DNA from 4 places in the Bradyrhizobium sp. 154 genome. Region 2 is predicted to be linked to each of the others. Evidence: predicted binding sites of a transcription regulator. Region 2 holds the regulator's gene; each other region holds the start of a gene.
What was found. Region 2 encodes PhoB, which activates phosphate uptake and scavenging genes when phosphate is short. Its sites were predicted from a motif close to TGTCATNNANCTGTCAT; they were not measured.
Positions count from the first base shown of each region.

Region 1 (4,499 bases), on a different contig from region 2:
CGCCGCCGCCTTCGAGCAGGCGCACGCCGCCATTGACGACGTCATAAGTGCCGAGGAAGTCACGGCCGCGGCCGACCGGCCAGGTCATCGGCGTGGTGTCGAGCGCCAGCGTCTTCTCGATCTCGTCCAGCAGCTCGAAGACGTCGCGGCTCTCGCGGTCCATCTTGTTGATGAAGGTGATGATCGGGATATCCCGGAGACGACATACCTCGAACAGCTTTCGGGTGCGCGCCTCGATGCCCTTGGCGGCGTCGATCACCATTACGGCGGAATCGACCGCCGTGAGCGTCCGGTAGGTGTCTTCCGAAAAGTCCTCGTGGCCCGGAGTATCCAGCAGGTTGAAGACGAGGCCTTCGAACTCGAAGGTCATCACCGAGGTCACGACCGAGATGCCGCGCTCGCGCTCGATCTTCATCCAGTCGGAACGCGTGTTGCGGCGCTCGCCCTTGGCCTTGACCTGGCCGGCGAGGTTGATGGCGCCACCGAACAGCAGCAGCTTCTCGGTCAGCGTGGTCTTGCCGGCGTCGGGGTGGGAGATGATCGCAAAGGTCCGCCGCCGCGCCACTTCAGCGGCAAGCGGGGAACGGGCCGGCGATTCGGCTGCGGTGGCGACGATGTCGGACATGGCGGGAGCGTTTGGCAGGGAAACTGGGCCTGATCAAGCCTCATTTGGTGATTGCGTGGCCTTCCGGCCAGCCCCATATCGGCATTTGGGAAGGACGGCCTTCCCGTTCTCAGCACCTCAGCCGCGGGGACGACCCTGCCTAGAAAGGAGGGTCGTCATGGCCTGGAGTATCCTGTTGATCGCCGGGCTTCTCGAGATCACCTGGGCGATCGGCCTGAAATACACCGAGGGCTTTACCAGGCCTGTTCCGTCCGTCGTCACGCTCGCGGCCATGGCCGGCAGCGTCATCTTGCTCGGACTCGCTCTCAAATCACTGCCCGTCGGAACCGCCTACGCTGTCTGGACCGGAATCGGCGCGGTCGGCACCGCGACGCTCGGCATCATCCTGTTCGGCGAGCCGGCCACGGCGTTCCGCCTCGCCAGCATCGCGCTCATCGTCGCCGGAATTGCGGGCCTAAAGTTCGTTACTTGACGAAGATCTTGACCACCCACCAGGTCAGCGCGGCGACGATGGCCGAGGCCGGGATCGTGATCACCCAGGCATAGACGATCGAGCTCGCGACGTTCCAGCGCACCGCCGAGACGCGGCGGGCGGCGCCGACGCCGACGATGGCGCCGGTGATGGTGTGGGTGGTCGAGACGGGAACGCCGAGGAAGGTCGCCATGAACAGGGTCGCAGCGCCCCCGGTCTCGGCGCAAAAGCCCTGCATGGGCGTCAATTTGGTGATGCGCAGGCCCATTGTGCGGACGATGCGCCAGCCGCCCATCAGCGTGCCCAGCGCCATCGCGGCCTGGCAGGACAGCACGACCCAGAACGGCACCGAGAATTCGCTGCCGAGATGACCCTGCGAATAGAGCAGCACCGCGATGATGCCCATCGTCTTCTGGGCGTCGTTGCCGCCATGGCCGAGCGAATAGAGCGAGGCGGAGGCGAATTGCAGGATGCGGAAGGCGCGATCGACGGCGAAGGGCGTCGAGCGCACCGAGGCCCAGGACACGATCGCCACCAGCATCATTGCGAGCAGGAAGCCGACCAGGGGCGACAGCACGATTGCCAGCACCGTCTTCGACAATCCGCTCCACACTGCCGCCGAAATGCCCGCCTTGGCCATGCCGCCGCCGACGAGCCCGCCGATCAGCGCATGCGAGGACGATGACGGGATGCCGAGCGCCCAGGTCACGAGGTTCCAGACGATGGCCCCGACCAAGGCCGCAAAGATCACTTGGGCGTCGACGATGGAGGGATCGATGATGCCGGTACCGATGGTCTGGGCGACGTGCAACCCGAAGACCATGAAGGCGACGAAATTGAAGAACGCGGCCCAGAATACCGCAAATTGTGGCCGCAGCACGCGGGTCGAGACGATGGTCGCGATCGAATTGGCGGCGTCATGGAGCCCGTTCAAGAAATCGAACAGCAGCGCGACGGCGATCAAGCCGACCAGGACGGGAAGAGCCAACGCAGCATCCACAGCGGCCCTGCCTCAGTTTTTTCGCATGATCTCCGCGCAAACGCGTTCAGCGCTTGTCGCGAAGGAAAACCGCGGCACATTTTTCCGGATCATGCGTTACACTTGCTCGATCACGATGCTGTTGATCTCGTTGGCGACGTCGTCGAAACGGTCGGCCACCTTCTCGAGATGGTCGTAGATCTCTGCGCCGACGATGAAATCCATCGCGTTGCCCGCGCGATGCTTGAGGAACAGCTCCTTCAGCCCGATGTCATGGAGGTCGTCGACGCGGCCCTCCAGCTTGCCCAGCTCTTCGGTGATCGCCGTCAGCATGGCGACGTTCGGGCCGATCGACTGCATCAGCGGCAGCGCGCGCCCGACCAGATTGGCGCATTCGATCAGAAGCCCGCCGATCTCGCGCATCGGCGGCTCGAAGGCGCGGACCTCGAACAGCATCACGGCTTTCGCCGTCTGCTGCATCTGGTCGATGGCGTCGTCCATCGAGGTGATCAGGTTCTTGATGTCGCCGCGGTCGAACGGAGTGATGAAGGTGCGGCGCACCGCCGTCAGCACTTCGCGGGTGATGTTGTCGGCGTCGTTCTCGAACTGGTTGACGCGCTGGCAATAGACCGGCGTTTCCTCGCCCCCGTTGAGCATGCTCTGGAGCGCGATCGAGCCCTGGATCACGGTCTGGGCATGACGGTCGAACAGGTCGAAGAACCGTTCCTCCTTGGGCAGGAAAGCACGAAACCATCGCATCATGGGGATAGGCTACCGGTTGGAAAAATGGCCTGGCCCGAATGGGCCGTCATGAAACTGTCATAGACCATTTTCGATCCACGCGCGTGTCATCTCACGCCCGCGGCGCCGGATCATCCACCGCTTTCGAGCGACCGGTAAACCGATTTTAAATCAGCTACTTAGAGCGATCGCCGGAAGTAATGCGCGATTTCGCCGATGACCCCGCGGCGGAAGGTGAGCACGCAGATCACGAAGATCGCGCCTTGGATCACCGTCACCCATTGGCCGAAGCCCGCCAGATATTGCTGCATGGCGATGATCACGAAGGCGCCGATCACGGGACCGAAGATGGTTCCGAGACCGCCGACCAGCGTCATCAGGACGACCTCGCCCGACATCGACCAGTGCACGTCGGTGAGCGAGGCGTTCTGCGCCACGAACACTTTCAGCGCACCGGCAAAGCCGGCCAGCGTGCCCGACAGGATGAAGGCCAGGAACTTGTACTGGTCGGTACGGTAGCCGAGCGAGATCGCCCGCGGCTCACTCTCGCGGATCGCCTTCAGGACCTCGCCGAACGGCGAGTTGATGATGCGGAAGATCAAGAGGAAGCCGGCGAGGAAGCCGACCAGCACGACATAGTAGAGCACGGTCGGCTTGGACAGATCGAGTACACCGAACATGTACCCTTGTGGAATGCCCTGGATGCCATCCTCGCCATGGGTGAACGGCGCCTGCAGGTAGATGAAATAAAGAAGCTGCGACAGCGCCAGCGTGATCATCGAGAAATAGATGCCCTGGCGACGGATCGAGATGTAGCCGGTCACGATCGACAGCACGAACGCGGCGGCGACGCCGACGAGGATGCCGAGCTCGGGCGGAAGCGCCCATACCTTCAGCGCATGTGCGCTGCAGTAGCCGGCAATCCCCAGGAACATCGCGTGCCCGAACGACAGCAGGCCGCCATAGCCGACCAGCAGATTGAAGGCGCAGGCGAGCAGCGCAAAGCACAGCGCCTGCATCACGAAGAACGGATAGACTCCTGTGAACGGCACCGACGCCAAGAGCAGCGCCATCACTACGAACACGATCATCTCGTCGCGCACCGTGCGCGGGGTTACCGGCAGCGTGTCGTCCGTCAAGGCTGTCATATCAGGCCGCCCTTCCCGTCAATCCCGTTGGCTTCACCAAGAGCACCAGCACCATCAGCACGAACACGACGGTGTTGGAGGCCTCGGGGTAGAAATATTTGGTCAGGCCCTCGATCACACCGAGCGCAAAGCCGGTGATGATCGAGCCCATGATCGATCCCATGCCGCCGATCACGACCACCGCGAACACGACGATGATGAGGTCGGCGCCCATCAGCGGCCGCACCTGGTTGATCGGCGCCGAGAGCACGCCGGCGAGCGCGGCAAGGCCGACGCCGAGACCATAGGTCAGCGTGATCATGCGCGGCACGTTGACGCCGAAGGCGCGCACCAGCGTCGGGTTCTCGGTGGCGGCACGCAGGTAAGCGCCGAGCCGCGTCTTCTCGATCAGGAACCAGGTCGCAAGGCACACCACCAGCGAGAACACGACCACCCAGCCGCGATACACGGGCAGGAACATGAAGCCGAGGTTCATGCCGCCCTTGAGCTGGTCCGGAATGGCGTAAGGCAGGCCGGAGGAGCCGAAATAGTTCT
Region 1 covers NZ_JADPKG010000027.1:136,239-140,737, forward strand. Annotated here, with positions in the region: gene IVA92_RS05395 (peptide chain release factor 3) at 1-625, opposite strand, end outside; gene sugE (quaternary ammonium compound efflux SMR transporter SugE) at 783-1,097, shown strand; gene IVA92_RS05405 (inorganic phosphate transporter) at 1,090-2,097, opposite strand; gene IVA92_RS05410 (DUF47 domain-containing protein) at 2,194-2,838, opposite strand; gene IVA92_RS05415 (branched-chain amino acid ABC transporter permease) at 2,997-3,965, opposite strand; gene IVA92_RS05420 (branched-chain amino acid ABC transporter permease) at 3,967-4,499, opposite strand, start outside.
Region 1: the regulator PhoB is predicted to act here: its motif matches at 2,883-2,899, upstream of IVA92_RS05410 (DUF47 domain-containing protein).

Region 2 (4,499 bases):
TACATCACCGGCCGGTTCGGCTGAGGAGACGGGACATGGGTACTGAACATACCGCAAAGGCCTTCGATACCGACCTCCAGGAGCTCACTCGCCTCGTCGCCGAGATGGGCGGCATCGCCGAGCGCATGATCGTCGATTCCGTCGACGCGCTGATCCGCCGCGACGTCGCGCTCGGCCAGCGCGTCGTCACCACCGATGCCGAGCTCGACGCGCTTCAGAAGCGCATCGAGGAGCGCGCCGTGCTCACCATCGCCCGCCGCCAGCCGATGGCGGTGGATTTACGCGAGATCGTCGGCGCCATGCGCGTTGCCACCGATCTCGAGCGCATCGGCGACCTCGCCAAGAACATGGGCAAGCGCGTTGCGGCGCTGGAGACGGACTTCCATCCGCTGAAACTGTTCCGCGGCCTGGAGCACATGACCGACCTCGTGCAGCAGCAGGTCAAGTCGGTGCTGGATGCCTATGCCGCGCACGATTTGCCGGCGGCGATGGCGGTGTGGAAGGGCGACGAGGAAGTGGACGCCATCTGCACCTCTCTGTTCCGCGAGCTCCTCACCTATATGATGGAGGATCCGCGCAACATCTCGTTCTGCATCCATCTGATGTTTTGCGCCAAGAACATCGAGCGCATCGGTGATCACGCCACCAACATCGCCGAGACCGTGTTCTACATGATCGAGGGGCAGGCGATCACCGACAAGCGGCCGAAGGGCGACATGACGACCTTCGCCACGACGGTACCGAATACCTAGGGAGCGACGACAACATGGGCGCACGCATTATGGTGGTTGAGGACGAGGAAGCTCTCACCGAGCTTCTCCGTTACAACCTCGAAGGCGACGGCTATGACGTGGAGACGGTAATGCGCGGCGACGACGCCGACACCCGCCTCAAGGAACACATCCCCGATCTGATCGTGCTCGACTGGATGCTGCCGGGACTGTCCGGCATCGAGTTGTGTCGGCGGCTGCGCACCCGTCCCGAGACCAAGCAGCTCCCGATCATCATGCTGACCGCGCGCGGCGAGGAAAGCGAGCGGGTGCGGGGTCTTGCGACCGGCGCCGATGACTACATCGTCAAGCCGTTCTCGGTGCCGGAGCTGCTCGCGCGCGTGAAGGGCCTTCTGCGGCGCGCAAGCCCCGAGCGGCTCGCCACCGTGCTCGCCTATGGCGACATCGAGCTCGATCGCGACAAGCGCCGCGTCGCGCGCTCGGGCCGGCCGATCGATCTCGGCCCGACCGAATATCGCCTGCTGGAGTTCTTCCTGGAGCATCCCGGCCGCGTGTTCTCGCGCGAGCAGCTGCTCGACAGCGTCTGGGGCCGCGACATCTACATCGACGAGCGCACCGTCGACGTCCATATCGGCCGCCTGCGCAAGCTGCTCAATCTCGGCCGCGAGCAGGACCCGATCCGCACCGTCCGCGGCGCGGGTTATGCGCTGGATGATCGGTTTGCAAAGGCGGAGCAGACGTAGGCCCAACTGCGTCACCAAGCTCGGTCGTCGTCCCGGACAAGCGTAGCTCCCGGCAACGCGCAGCGTTGTCCGGAGCGAAGCGCCGATCCGGACGCATAGCCACAGGACGTGGTTGTTGCGCGAAAAGGTAACTCCGAGTCCCCGTAACCACGGCTTGCGGTGGCTATCGGTCCCGGTCCGGCGCTTCGCTTGTCCGGGACGACGTCGGGTTTGTTGCGCCGTCACCGCGTGACGGCTGCCGGTTCGATCTCAGGAAATAATCACCGCGTGCTCGGCTTCGGTGCCGCCCGCCGGCGATCCGCTGCCGGCTGATAGGCGACGCGCGAGTGCTGGGCGCAGTAGGGCAGGCCTGACAGCGCCTTGCCGCCACAGAAGAAGAAGTCCGGGCTGGAGGGATCGCCGACCGGCCAGTGGCACGTCGCCTCGTTCAATTCCAGCAGCGACAGCCGCTGACTCATCGGCACCACGTTGTCGTAGGTGACCGGTTCGGCCTCCACCTCGACCTCGAAGGCCTGCGCCAGCGCGGTGTTGCCGCGCGAGATCGGCCGGGTCACCCGCATCATATGCTGCGCGGGCCGCGCCTTGCGCGGCCGCGGCGCTGCCGATGAAGGGCTCTTGGCGCGGCCCGACAGGCCGAGCCTGTGCACTTTGCCGATCACGGCATTGCGGGTCACATTGCCGAGCTCGGCCGCGATCTGGCTGGCCGAAAGTCCGGCCTCCCAGAGCTTTTTCAGCTGCTCGACGCGATCGTCGGACCAGGTCAAAACCGTCATTGCACCCTTTCCCTCGTTGCGCGCCGCCATCCTGGGGCCTCACAGCGAATGCTTAAGCCTTGAAAAACCCGTGCCGTCAGAATCCCTTAAGGCTCGCCGGGCGCGTGACTGACGCCCGAACGTTTACGCCGGTACATGAGGACTCTTGGGATCAGAACCGCTGCACGAGATGTCGTATCTGACAGTCCAAACGCTACAATATGGCGTGACTCCCGCGCAAGAGTCCGCCGACTCGCTTCCACATGTTCCGTGGTGAAAACCCCGCAAGATCGGCACCGCAAGACTACGGATTTCGCGTTTCGCGAGGCTTTCCGGGCGGCATTGACACCCGTCTTGCCAGGCATAAGATGGTGACGCGTGCCGCCCTTAAAAGGCGGCACGTTTCGTTTTCCGGACCGGTCAATGGTGCGCTGCGCAAGGCATGCCAGGCAGGTCTCAACGTCCAAATGCAACATCCAAGTGATGGTCATGACCAACAGCGCCGCGCCGCATCTGCTTCCCGTTTTCGCCAGGGCGGACCTTGGCTTCGAGCGCGGCGAAGGCTGCTGGCTGATCGCGACCAATGGCGATCGCTATCTCGATTTCACCTCGGGCGTCGCCGTGAACGCGCTCGGCCACGCCCATCCTGCGTTGGTCAAGGCATTGCAGGAGCAGGCGACCAAGCTCTGGCACATGTCGAACCTGTTCCAGAGTCCCGATGGCGAACGGCTTGCAACGCGTTTGTGCAACGAAAGTTTCGCGGACTTCGTGTTCTTCTGCAATTCCGGCGCCGAAGCGTTGGAATGCGTGATCAAGGTCGTGCGGCGCTATCATGCCGCCAAAGGCCATCCCGATCGCTATCGCATGATCACCTTCGAAGGCGCCTTCCACGGCCGCACGCTGGCGACGTTGGCGGCGACGGGCTCGGCAAAATATCTTGAAGGTTTCGGCCCGCCCATGGATGGCTTCGACCAGGTCCCGCATGGCGATATCGAGGCCGTGAAGAAGGCGATCGGTCCGCAGACCGCCGGCATCCTGATCGAGCCGATCCAGGGCGAGGGCGGTGTGCGTTCGTCAACACCCGCCTTCCTCAAGGCGCTGCGTCAGCTCTGTGACGAGAAGGGCCTGTTGCTCGCGTTCGACGAGGTGCAGACCGGCATGGGCCGCACCGGCGATCTGTTCGCGCATCGCCGTCTCGGCGTCACCCCCGACGTGATGTCGCTGGCGAAAGCGCTCGGTGGCGGCTTCCCGATCGGCGCTTGTCTTGCCACCGCGGAAGCGGCCTCCGGCATGACGCCCGGCTCGCACGGCTCGACCTTCGGCGGCAATCCGCTCGCGATTTCCGCTGCGAACGCCGTGCTCGACGTCATGCTCGAGCCCGGCTTTTTCGATCACGTGCAGAGGATGTCGCTGCTGCTCAAGCAGAAGCTCGCCTCGGTGATCGATCGCTATCCTGATGTCGTCAGCGAAGTCCGTGGTGAGGGGCTCCTGATCGGCATCAAGGCGGTCGTGCCTTCGGGTGATCTCGTTACCGCCCTGCGCAACGAAAAGCTGCTCACCGTCGGCGCCGGCGACAATGTGGTGCGCTTCCTACCGCCTCTGATCGTCACCGAAGCCGAGATCGAGGACAGCGTCGGGCGGCTCGAGCGCGCCTGCGCGGCGATCTCGTGCAGTCAGACCAAGCGGGCGGCAAGCTGATGAGCAATTCGCCAAAGCACTTCCTCGACATCAACGAGCTCCCGCTGTCGGAGCTCAAGCGCATGCTCGCCGCATCCTCCGCCATGAAGGCGAAGCAGAAGGCGCATCAGCCGGTCAGGCCGCTCGAAGGCAAGACGCTGGCGATGATCTTCGAGCGCCCCTCGACGCGGACGCGGGTGTCGTTCGACGTCGCCATGCGCCAGCTCGGCGGCGAGCCCATCATGCTCACCGGCGCCGAAATGCAGCTCGGCCGGGGCGAGACCATCGCCGACACCGCGCGCGTGCTGTCGCGCTATGTCGACGCCATCATGATCCGCATCCTCAATCACGAGGCGCTGCTGGAGCTTGCGGCCCATGCGACCGTGCCCGTCATCAACGGCCTGACGCGCCGTTCGCACCCTTGCCAGGTGATGGCCGACCTCATGACCTATGAGGAGCATCGCGGCCCGATCGAGGGCAAGACGGTGGCCTGGACAGGCGACGACAACAACGTGCTGGCGTCCTGGGCCCACGCCGCCGAGCGCTTCAAGTTCCAGCTCAACGTCGCAACGCCGCCGGAGCTCGCGCCGAAAAAG
Region 2 covers NZ_JADPKG010000030.1:263,480-267,978, forward strand. Annotated here, with positions in the region: gene pstB (phosphate ABC transporter ATP-binding protein PstB) at 1-24, shown strand, start outside; gene phoU (phosphate signaling complex protein PhoU) at 36-752, shown strand; gene phoB (phosphate regulon transcriptional regulator PhoB) at 767-1,474, shown strand; gene IVA92_RS06810 (GcrA family cell cycle regulator) at 1,735-2,247, opposite strand; gene IVA92_RS06815 (aspartate aminotransferase family protein) at 2,716-3,924, shown strand; gene argF (ornithine carbamoyltransferase) at 3,924-4,499, shown strand, end outside.

Region 3 (4,499 bases), on a different contig from region 2:
TCGCGTAGCGGGGAAAACCTGTCATCGCCTCAGCATAACCAATTTAAGCCGCAACGACAGCCTCGCGCGGCGCCGCCGCTGCTGCTGTGAGCAGCCGCGTCGCATCGGTGAGATGCACCAGCTTGCCGCCTGATATCACGGCGATTAGCCGCGGCCGCAACTCCACGCTGTCGTCGACCAAAAGAATGTCGGCGCGGCGCCCTTCCGCGATGGCGCCGCGATCGGTAAGGCCGGTTGCACGCGCAGGTCCGGCAGAGACCAAATCCCAGGCCTGCTCCAGCGGCAGCACGCGGTCGGCGGCGAGCCGGAATGCGGCCAGCAGCTGTGCCGGATAGTAATAGTCCGAGGCCAGCACCGAGCAGAGACCCTTGGCGACCATGTCCGACGCCCTGGTCCAGCCGGTATGGCTGCCGCCGCGCACGACGTTGGGAGCGCCATAGACGATGGCGTCGCCGTGGCTTGCTGCCGCCCGCGCTGTCTCCTCGTTGATCGGAAACTCGGCGATCAACGCGCCGAGATCGCGAAACTCCTGGCGCATCGCCGGCGTCGCATCGTCATGCGAGAGCATTCGCACCCCGGCGGCGCGGGCTGCCGCCGCAAGCCGCGAGACCGACGCCGGAACGTCGGTGGCGCGCGCCACCACACGTTCGACCAGCCGGTCAAATTCCTCGCTCGATAGGCCGGTGCGCTCCACCATGCGGTTGCGCTTGCGCGGCTTGGCCATGTCCGCAACCGTGCCGTCCATGTGGTCGTTGAAGGCGAACAGGTCGACGCGGCCTTCCGCGAGCCACTGGCTGATCTCGGTCTCGGCATCGAGATTGTAGGTCTCGTGCCGCAGGTGGAAGCGGGTGTCGGCGGCGAATTGCGGACGCTGCCGCTCGATCGCCTCCATCAGGCCGCGCGCATTGTCAGCGCTGCGCAAGCCAGGCTCCCACGAACAGGTCGTGGCGTGGAACACCGTGGTGATGCCGTTGCTGATCGCCTGACGATCACTGTCGGCGAGCGCGACGTCGATCGGGAAATCGACGCCGGCGCGCGGCATCATCTGGCGCTCGAAGGCATCGCCATGCAGATCGACGATGCCTGGCAGCACCAGCAGGTCGCGGGCATCGATAGCGAGCCGCGCGCGGCCGCGAGGGACATCGACCAACGCAATGTCCGTTCCGGACACGAGAAGTGAGGTTTCGACGAGCCCGGCGCCGATCAGGACCCGGCCGCCTTCAAGGAAAATGTCTGTCACGCGACCGCGCTTGGTTTGCTGGCAGGAGAACCGGTGAAAGAGCTCGCCCGTGCTTCGTATGTCGCGAGGAAATCTTCAATCCCGAGCTTGCGGAAATCGGGCAGCACTTCACGCAATTTGTCGTGATCCCAGTCCCACCAGGCGAGCTTGGCGAGCCGGCCGGCGATCTGCTCCGAGAACCGCCGCCGCACGATGCGCGCCGGATTGCCGGCGACGATGGTGTAGGCCGGCACGTCCTTGGTGACGATAGCGCCCGCCGCGATCACCGCGCCGGTGCCGATATTGCGGCCGGGCAGCACGATCGCGCCGTGGCCGATCCAGACATCGTGACCGACATGGACGTGATGCTGGCGGCGCCAGTCGAAGAACTCGGTGTCGTCGCTTTCACCTTCGAAATAGGCGCTTGAACGGTAGGTGAAATGCGCCTGGGTCGCACGATGCATCGGATGATTGCCGGGATTGATCCGCGTCATTGCCGCGATCGAGCAGAACTTTCCGATGGTGGTGTAGGTGATCTGGGCATCGTTGACGACATAGGAGTAATCGCCCATCGCCACTTCATGCAGTACGGTGCGCGCGCCGACCTCGGTGTAGGCGCCGAGCCTGGCCTCGTGCAGCTTGGCCGAGGGATCAATGGTCGGCTGAATCGAAAGAGCTTTGGCGGCCATGTTGCATCCGAAGCGCGAGGGTGGGGCATTTTTCTTGGAGCGGCTTGATGACAATGCTTTGATGACAACGTCATGACGTGGCGATGACAGGGGATGACGTGTGTTGGATCGCCGCACCGCAACGCGGATGTCACACAAGTGTTAAGCGCCGGCGTTAGCGGTGGGTCCGATTAATCTGGAGCCCTGCATGCTGGTCGTGGAAGGTCTGACGTGTCGCTTCGGCGCAAAGGCCGCGGTGGACGACGCTTCGTTTCAAGTTGCCCCGGGCGGCTTCGTCGGTGTGATCGGACGGTCCGGCGCCGGCAAGTCGACCCTGCTGCGGACCATCAACCGCCTGGCGACGCCGACCGAGGGCCGCATCCTGTTCGACGGCATCGATGTCACCGCGCTGCGCGGCAAGGAGCTGCGGCAGTGGCGGGCGCGCTCGGCAATGATCTTCCAGCAGTTCAACCTGGTCGGCCGGCTCGATGTCCTCACCAACGTCCTGATGGGGCGCCTCGCAACGATGCCCGCCTGGCGCTCGCTGTCGCAGCTCTGGCCCGAGCAGGATAAGGCGCTGGCGATGTCCGCGCTGGAGCAGTTCGACATCGCCGCGCTCGCCGCCCAGCGCGCCGACCAGCTCTCCGGCGGACAGCAGCAGCGCGTGGCGATTGCCCGCGCCCTGGTCCAGCAGCCCGACATCATCCTCGCCGACGAACCGATTGCCTCGCTCGATCCGCGCAACACCAAAATCGTGATGGATGCGCTGCTGCGCATCAACAAGCATTTCGGCATCACCGTGCTCTGCAATCTGCATTCGCTCGATCTGGCGCGCAGCTATTGCGACCGCCTGATCGGCATGGCGCAGGGCCGCGTGGTGTTCGATGGCGCGCCGGCCGCGCTGACCGATCACGTGGCGCGCGAGCTCTACGATCTCGAAGCCGCCGACGTCATGGGCGGCATGCCCATCCCGGCGCCCGAGGGCGTTCCGGCGCTCGGGACGGCCGCGGCGGCCTGAGCCTCGCCTCTTTTACTCAAGTCTTTGCGTCAAGCGATCCCCAACCGATGAAGAGGGTACCATGATCACTCGCAGATTAATCCTTGCCGGCGTCGCCGCGCTCGCCTTTGCCACCTCCGCCTCGGCGGACGACTGGAAAGCCAAATATCCCGAGCTGACCTTCGCGGTCGTGCCGGCGGAGAACGCCTCCGGCGTCACCGAGCGCTGGGCGCCGTTCGTGAGCTATCTCTCCAAGGAACTGGGCGTGAAGGTCACGCTGCGCATCGCCAACGACTATGCAGCCGTCATTGAAGGCCAGCGTGCCGGCAACATCCAGATCGCGAGCTACGGCTCGGCCTCGTTCGCCCGCGCCCGTCTGACCGGTGTCAAGACCGACGCCTTCGCCAACGACATCAACGCGGACGGCTCGACCGGCTATTATTCGGTGTTCTTCGTCAAGGCGAGCAGCCCCTACAAGAAGGTCGATGACCTCAAGGGCAAGAATCTCGGCCTCGTCGACCCGAACTCGACCTCCGGCAACAACGTGCCGCGCTTCGAACTCGACAAGATGGGCATCCCAGATACCGACACCTATTTCGGCAAGGTCGTCTTCACCGGCAGCCACGAGAATGCGATGCTGGCGCTGGCGCAGGGCACGGTCGACGTTGCCGCCAACCAGTGGACCAGCGATGACGATTCCACGCTGGCGCAGATGCTGACCAAGGGCATGCTGAAGAACACCGACGGCTCGGCGATGAAGAAGGACGATTTCCGCATCATCCACAAGTCGGCGCCGATCATCAACGGCCCTTATGCCTACAATTCCGACCTGCCGGAGGATGCCAAGGCCGCCATCGCCAAGGCATTCTTCGATGCGCCGGCCAAGGACAAGGCCGCGTTCGACCGTCTCTCCGATGGCCAGAAGAAGGGCTTTCATCCCGCCACCACCAAGGACTGGGATGGCACGATCGAGCTGATCAAGTTCGTCGATGCGCTGCGTAAGAAGAAGGCGTCCTGAGTTTTTGGGACTATGCACTGGAGCCGGGTCGATGGACCCGGCTCTTTCTCTTTGATCGACCACTTGTTCTGACCAGATGACCGTCGCGGTTTCGATCCTCCCCGAGCAGCAGCTTGCCGTGCTCAACGCCGCCTATCGCCAGGCGGTCGCGCGCAGGCGATGGCGCCTCCTGTTGGGAGCCGGTATCTTTGCCGCTGCGCTTATTCTCGCAGCGATCGGCGCCGAAGTGAATCTGCGCACGCTGTTCACCTATTTCGGCAACTTCATCAGCTATTTCGATCGCATCTTCACGCTCGACAGCGGCCAGCGGGTCTGGACTGATCTCGGCGAGTGGCTCTGGGGCTGGCGCAAATGGTTGAAGATGCTGGGCGAGACGCTGCTGATCTCCTATGTCGGCACGCTGATCGGCGCCACCTTCGCCTTTGCCCTGAACTTCTTCGCGGCGGAGAACACTTCGCCTGCGCCCTGGCTGCGCTTTGCGGTGCGGCGCCTGCTCGAATTCGCCCGCACCGTTCCCGGCATCGTGTTCGCGCTGATCTTCGTGATCGCCTTTGGGTTAGGTCCGATGGCGGGCGTGCTCGCGATCGCGATCCACTC
Region 3 covers NZ_JADPKG010000048.1:50,605-55,103, reverse strand. Annotated here, with positions in the region: gene IVA92_RS11930 (DUF1045 domain-containing protein) at 1-25, opposite strand, end outside; gene IVA92_RS11925 (alpha-D-ribose 1-methylphosphonate 5-triphosphate diphosphatase) at 44-1,240, opposite strand; gene IVA92_RS11920 (chloramphenicol acetyltransferase) at 1,237-1,908, opposite strand; gene phnC (phosphonate ABC transporter ATP-binding protein) at 2,096-2,905, shown strand; gene phnD (phosphonate ABC transporter substrate-binding protein) at 2,967-3,902, shown strand; gene phnE (phosphonate ABC transporter, permease protein PhnE) at 3,979-4,499, shown strand, end outside.
Region 3: the regulator PhoB is predicted to act here: its motif matches at 1,970-1,986, upstream of phnC (phosphonate ABC transporter ATP-binding protein).

Region 4 (4,499 bases), on a different contig from region 2:
CTCGGCAATGCCGCGCGAGATCGCCTCGCGGTCGTCGCGGTCGCGATCGTACAGCACGACCTCGGCGCCGTAGGATTTGGTGCGCTCGCGCTTGGACAGCGGCGCATCCGCCGGCATCACGATGGTCGCCTGCATGTCGAGGATCTTCGCCGCGGCCGCCACGCCCTGGGCGTGGTTGCCGGAGGAGAACGCGACGACGCCGCCGGCGCGCTTGTCCTGCGGGATCGAGAATACCTTGTTGAAGGCGCCGCGGAACTTGAACGAGCCGGTGCGCTGGAGCATCTCCGGCTTCAGGAAGACCTTTGCGCCGACGCGCTCGTTGAGCACGGGGAAAGACAACAGCGGGGTGCGGATGGCGTAATGCGCGATCACGCGCGCTGCGGCGTCGATGTCGGCGGGGCCGACCGGGAGGAGCTGTTCAGTCATATCAGACCTTATCGCGGCCTGGGAGCTGCGAGCAAGACACCTCCCCGCGAGGATTTTTGGTCGATTAGGCCACGAAGCGCGGCTGTTCCGCCTCTTTCCGGCAGGGCAGCACCGCGCCCAGCGCCTCGATGCTGGCCACGAAAGCCCGGGCCGAAGCCTCCCAGGTGTAATTGGCGGCGAACGCGACGCAGCCCTGCCTGGAGATGTCGAGCGCGGCGAAGCAGGCGTTGCGCAGATCATGATCGAGCGCGCCGACCGGCGCATTGCCGATCACGTCGCGGGGCCCCTTCACCGGAAAGGCCGCCACCGGCAGGCCACTCGCGAGCGCCTCCAGCAGGACCAGGCCGAACGTGTCGGTCTTGCTCGGGAACACGAAGACGTCGGCCGCAGCATAGATTTCCGCCAGCGCCTCGCCATGCTTCTCGCCGAGGAAGATCGCATCGGGATAGGCCTCTTCGAGCGAGGCACGCGCCGGACCGTCACCGACGATCACCTTGGTGCCGGGCAGGTCGAGGTCAAGAAAGGCCTCCAGGTTCTTCTCCACCGCGACCCGGCCGACCGAAAGGAACACCGGCGCCGGCAGACAGAGGTCGATCGCGCGGGGATGGAACAAATGGGTGTCGACGCCGCGCGGCCACAGCACGACATTGTCGAAGCCGCGCTCGGCGAGCTCGCGCGCGAGCGCAGGCGTCGCTGCCATCACGGCGCGGCTGGGCGCATGAAAGCGGCGCAGCGCGCGCCAGATCAGCGAGCCCGGCACTGGCACGCGAGCCCGGACATATTCTGGAAAGCGGGTATGGAAGCTGGTCGTGAACGGTAGCTTGCGCTGGCGGCAATAGCGGCGGACGATCAGGCCGATCGGCCCCTCCGTCGCGATGTGGATGCTGTCCGGGCGTGCTTCTTCGATCAGCTTTGCAATTCGCGCCGGGCGCGGCATGGCGAGGCGCACGTCGCGATAGCTCGGCATCGCAAAGGTGCGGAACGATTGCGGCGTCAGGAACGTGAACGCGACGCCGAGCCCCTCTGCGGCGTCGGCCAGCTTGGTCAGCGTCCGAACCACACCGTTGACTTGCGGGTGCCAGGCGTCGGTCGCGACCAGGATGAGCATCAGGCAGCTCTTGCCGCGACCTGCGGGACGGTTGCCGGCTTCTGCAAATGATCCGCCCAGGTGATGATCTCGAAACGGCCGTCGTCGTGCTCGACCAGCGCGGTGCAGCTCTCGACCCAGTCGCCGCAATTCATGTAGCGAATGCCGGCCTCGTCGCGGATCACGGCGTAATGGATGTGGCCACAGATCACGCCGTGCGCGTCGTGACGTCGCGCTTCGGCGGCGAGAGCCTGTTCGAACGCGCCGATATAGTTGACGGCATTCTTGACCTTCTGCTTGGCCCATTGCGACAGCGACCAATAGGGCACGCCGAACAAGCGGCGGAAGAAGTTGACGAGGCGGTTCATCTGGATCGCGAAATCGTAGGCCTTGTCACCGAGATGAGCGAGCCAGCGCGCGTTCTGCACCACGAGGTCGAAGATGTCGCCGTGAATGACGAGATAGCGCTTGCCGTCGACGCCGGTATGAACGGTGTTCTCGACCACGTCGATGCCGCCGAAATGCGTGCCGTAATAGTTGCGCAGGAACTCGTCGTGATTGCCGGGAATGTAGATGACCTTGGCGCCCTTGCGCGCCTTGCGCAGCAGCTTCTGGACGAGGTCGTTATGGGATTGCGGCCAGTGCCAGCTCGATTTCAGCGCCCAGCCGTCGACGATGTCGCCGACGAGATAGATGGTGTCGGCATCGTGGTAGCGCAGGAAGTCCAGCAGAAGATCGGCTTGAGAACCGCGGGCTCCGAGATGGACGTCGGAGATGAACAACGTGCGAAAGCGCCGCTCCGGGCTCTCGTCACTCACATCGTAACTTCCCATGCGCCAGCCTGTAACAATGTCCCGTGACAGGGGGATGACCGATTGAACTTTTGAGGCACCTTCCGATACGAATCACGCCTTGCCTCGCCTGCCCTGCGAATATCAGTCGCATGCGACAATCAGGCGACATGGCGCGCAGCGCCTCGTCCAGGATCAGGTTCGCACTGGAAGCACGGAGGGCAGGCCGCTCCCTCTCCCGCTTGAGCTAGCGGTCGTCAGTAGAACTTGTGGAAATGATGGATCGGCCCGTGGCCGTGGCCGACGCTGAAGCGGTCGGCGGCGCCAATCGCAGCGCTGATCCAGGCCTTGGCGCTGCGGACCGCCTGCTCGAGCGCCTCGCCTCTGGCGAGACCCGCCGCGACGGCCGAGGACAGCGAGCAGCCGGTACCATGGGTGTTCTTGGTGGCAAGGCGGGGCGCCGCGAGCGCGATGGCGTTGTCGGCATCAACCAGATAGTCGACGCTCTCCGCGCCCTCGCCGTGTCCTCCCTTGATCAGGACCGCGCGGCAGCCGAGCGCCAGCAGACGGCGCCCCTGGCTTTCGATCTCGGCCTGGTTGGCCGCGACCGGTGCATCGAGCAGCGCAGCGGCCTCGGGCAGGTTCGGCGTGATCACCGAGGCCAGCGGTATCAGTCTCGTGCGCAACGCCTTGACGGCGTCGGAGGCCAGCAGCCGGTCGCCGGATGTTGCCACCATCACGGGATCGAGCACCACGTGCCGGGGCGCCCAGCGCGACAGCGCGGCCGCGATCGCGTCAATGCTGGCGGCCTGGGCCACCATGCCGATTTTCACAGCGCCGACATCGAAATCGGAAAACACCGCATCGATCTGCGCGGTGACGAACTCGGCCGGCACCGCATGAATACCCGTGACGCCGCGCGTGTTCTGCGCCGTCAACGCCGTGATGGCGGAGGCGCCATAGACGCCGAGCGCGGCAAAAGTCTTCAGGTCCGCCTGGATGCCGGCGCCCCCGCTCGAATCGGAGCCGGCGATAGTGAGCGCCACGGGCGTCGTCATCGCCGGAGACATCTGCTTGATCCGGACACAGCCATGGCCTGTCCTAGCGCGACCGTGGAACACCAGCAAGCGCGACCAGCGGCAAGCCACGCCGATTCGCGACACAGCCGTGCTCCAGCTAAGGCCCGCCCGGACCCGAAAAGCCATTTGGCGGGAGCCTTGCGCGCAAATGTCGAGATCAGGACGAGCTCGGGCTCCGGCATGATCATGGCCTTTGCGGATCGCGCCCAGCTTGAATCCGGGCCGCGTGCATGCGCAAGCGATCGTGCTGACCAAGCCGTATCGCAAGATCGAGCTCGCGCAGCGGCTCAGGGATGCATTCGCCGCCGTGGCCGTCACCTGCTGAGCGCCGGACCCGCATCTGGCGGCAGGCAAGTTCGCTTGCTAAATCCGGCCGGTTTTGGCCTATTAGCCGGCTAGATGTGCTTTCGGAGTGACCGCGATGGTTCCCTTTTTCGTCCAGATCAAATGCAAGCTCGGCCAGTCCTATGTGGTCGCCAATGCGCTCGCCGAAGCCGAGATCGCCTCTGAGATCTACTCCACGGCCGGTCAATACGACCTCCTGGTGAAGTTCTACGTCGACAAGGACACCGACATCGGCCATTTCGTCAACGAGAAGGTGCAAGTGCTGCCAGGCATCCAGGACACCCTCACCATCATCACCTTCAAGGCGTTCGGCACCGGCTAACGGTGCGTCATCGATGCGGGATAAGTTTGGTTTATATCGTACGAGCCAACGGTTCACCTCTCTCGAAGGGAGAGGTCGGATCGCATCGATAGATGCGATCCGGGTGAGGGGTTACAGTCTCACGATCGAGCTAACCTTCATCACGCACTAGCTGCCCTGCTTGCGCTTGGGCGGCGTCGGGCCGTCCACCGGCGGCAGCGATTTGACGTAGTCCGCCATGGCCGCGAGATCCGCTTCCGGCAGTTGCGAGGTGTTCTTGATCACACGCGTCATCGCGCCGCCGACGCTGTCGCCATCGGGCAGTTCGCCAGTCTTGAGGAAATAGGCGATGTCCTTCGCGCTCCATTCGCCAAGGCGCTTCTGGGTGATGTTGGGGACCCAGCCCTCGCCTTCCGGATTGGGCCCGCCGGCAAACCGCTCGCTCCCGATGATGCCGCCAAGCGCGTTGC
Region 4 covers NZ_JADPKG010000117.1:217,585-222,083, reverse strand. Annotated here, with positions in the region: gene IVA92_RS31985 (threonine/serine dehydratase) at 1-426, opposite strand, end outside; gene IVA92_RS31980 (glycosyltransferase family 1 protein) at 491-1,534, opposite strand; gene IVA92_RS31975 (UDP-2,3-diacylglucosamine diphosphatase) at 1,534-2,346, opposite strand; gene thiD (bifunctional hydroxymethylpyrimidine kinase/phosphomethylpyrimidine kinase) at 2,562-3,362, opposite strand; gene IVA92_RS31965 (Lrp/AsnC family transcriptional regulator) at 3,805-4,050, shown strand; gene IVA92_RS31960 (cytochrome c) at 4,198-4,499, opposite strand, start outside.
Region 4: the regulator PhoB is predicted to act here: its motif matches at 2,370-2,386, upstream of IVA92_RS31975 (UDP-2,3-diacylglucosamine diphosphatase).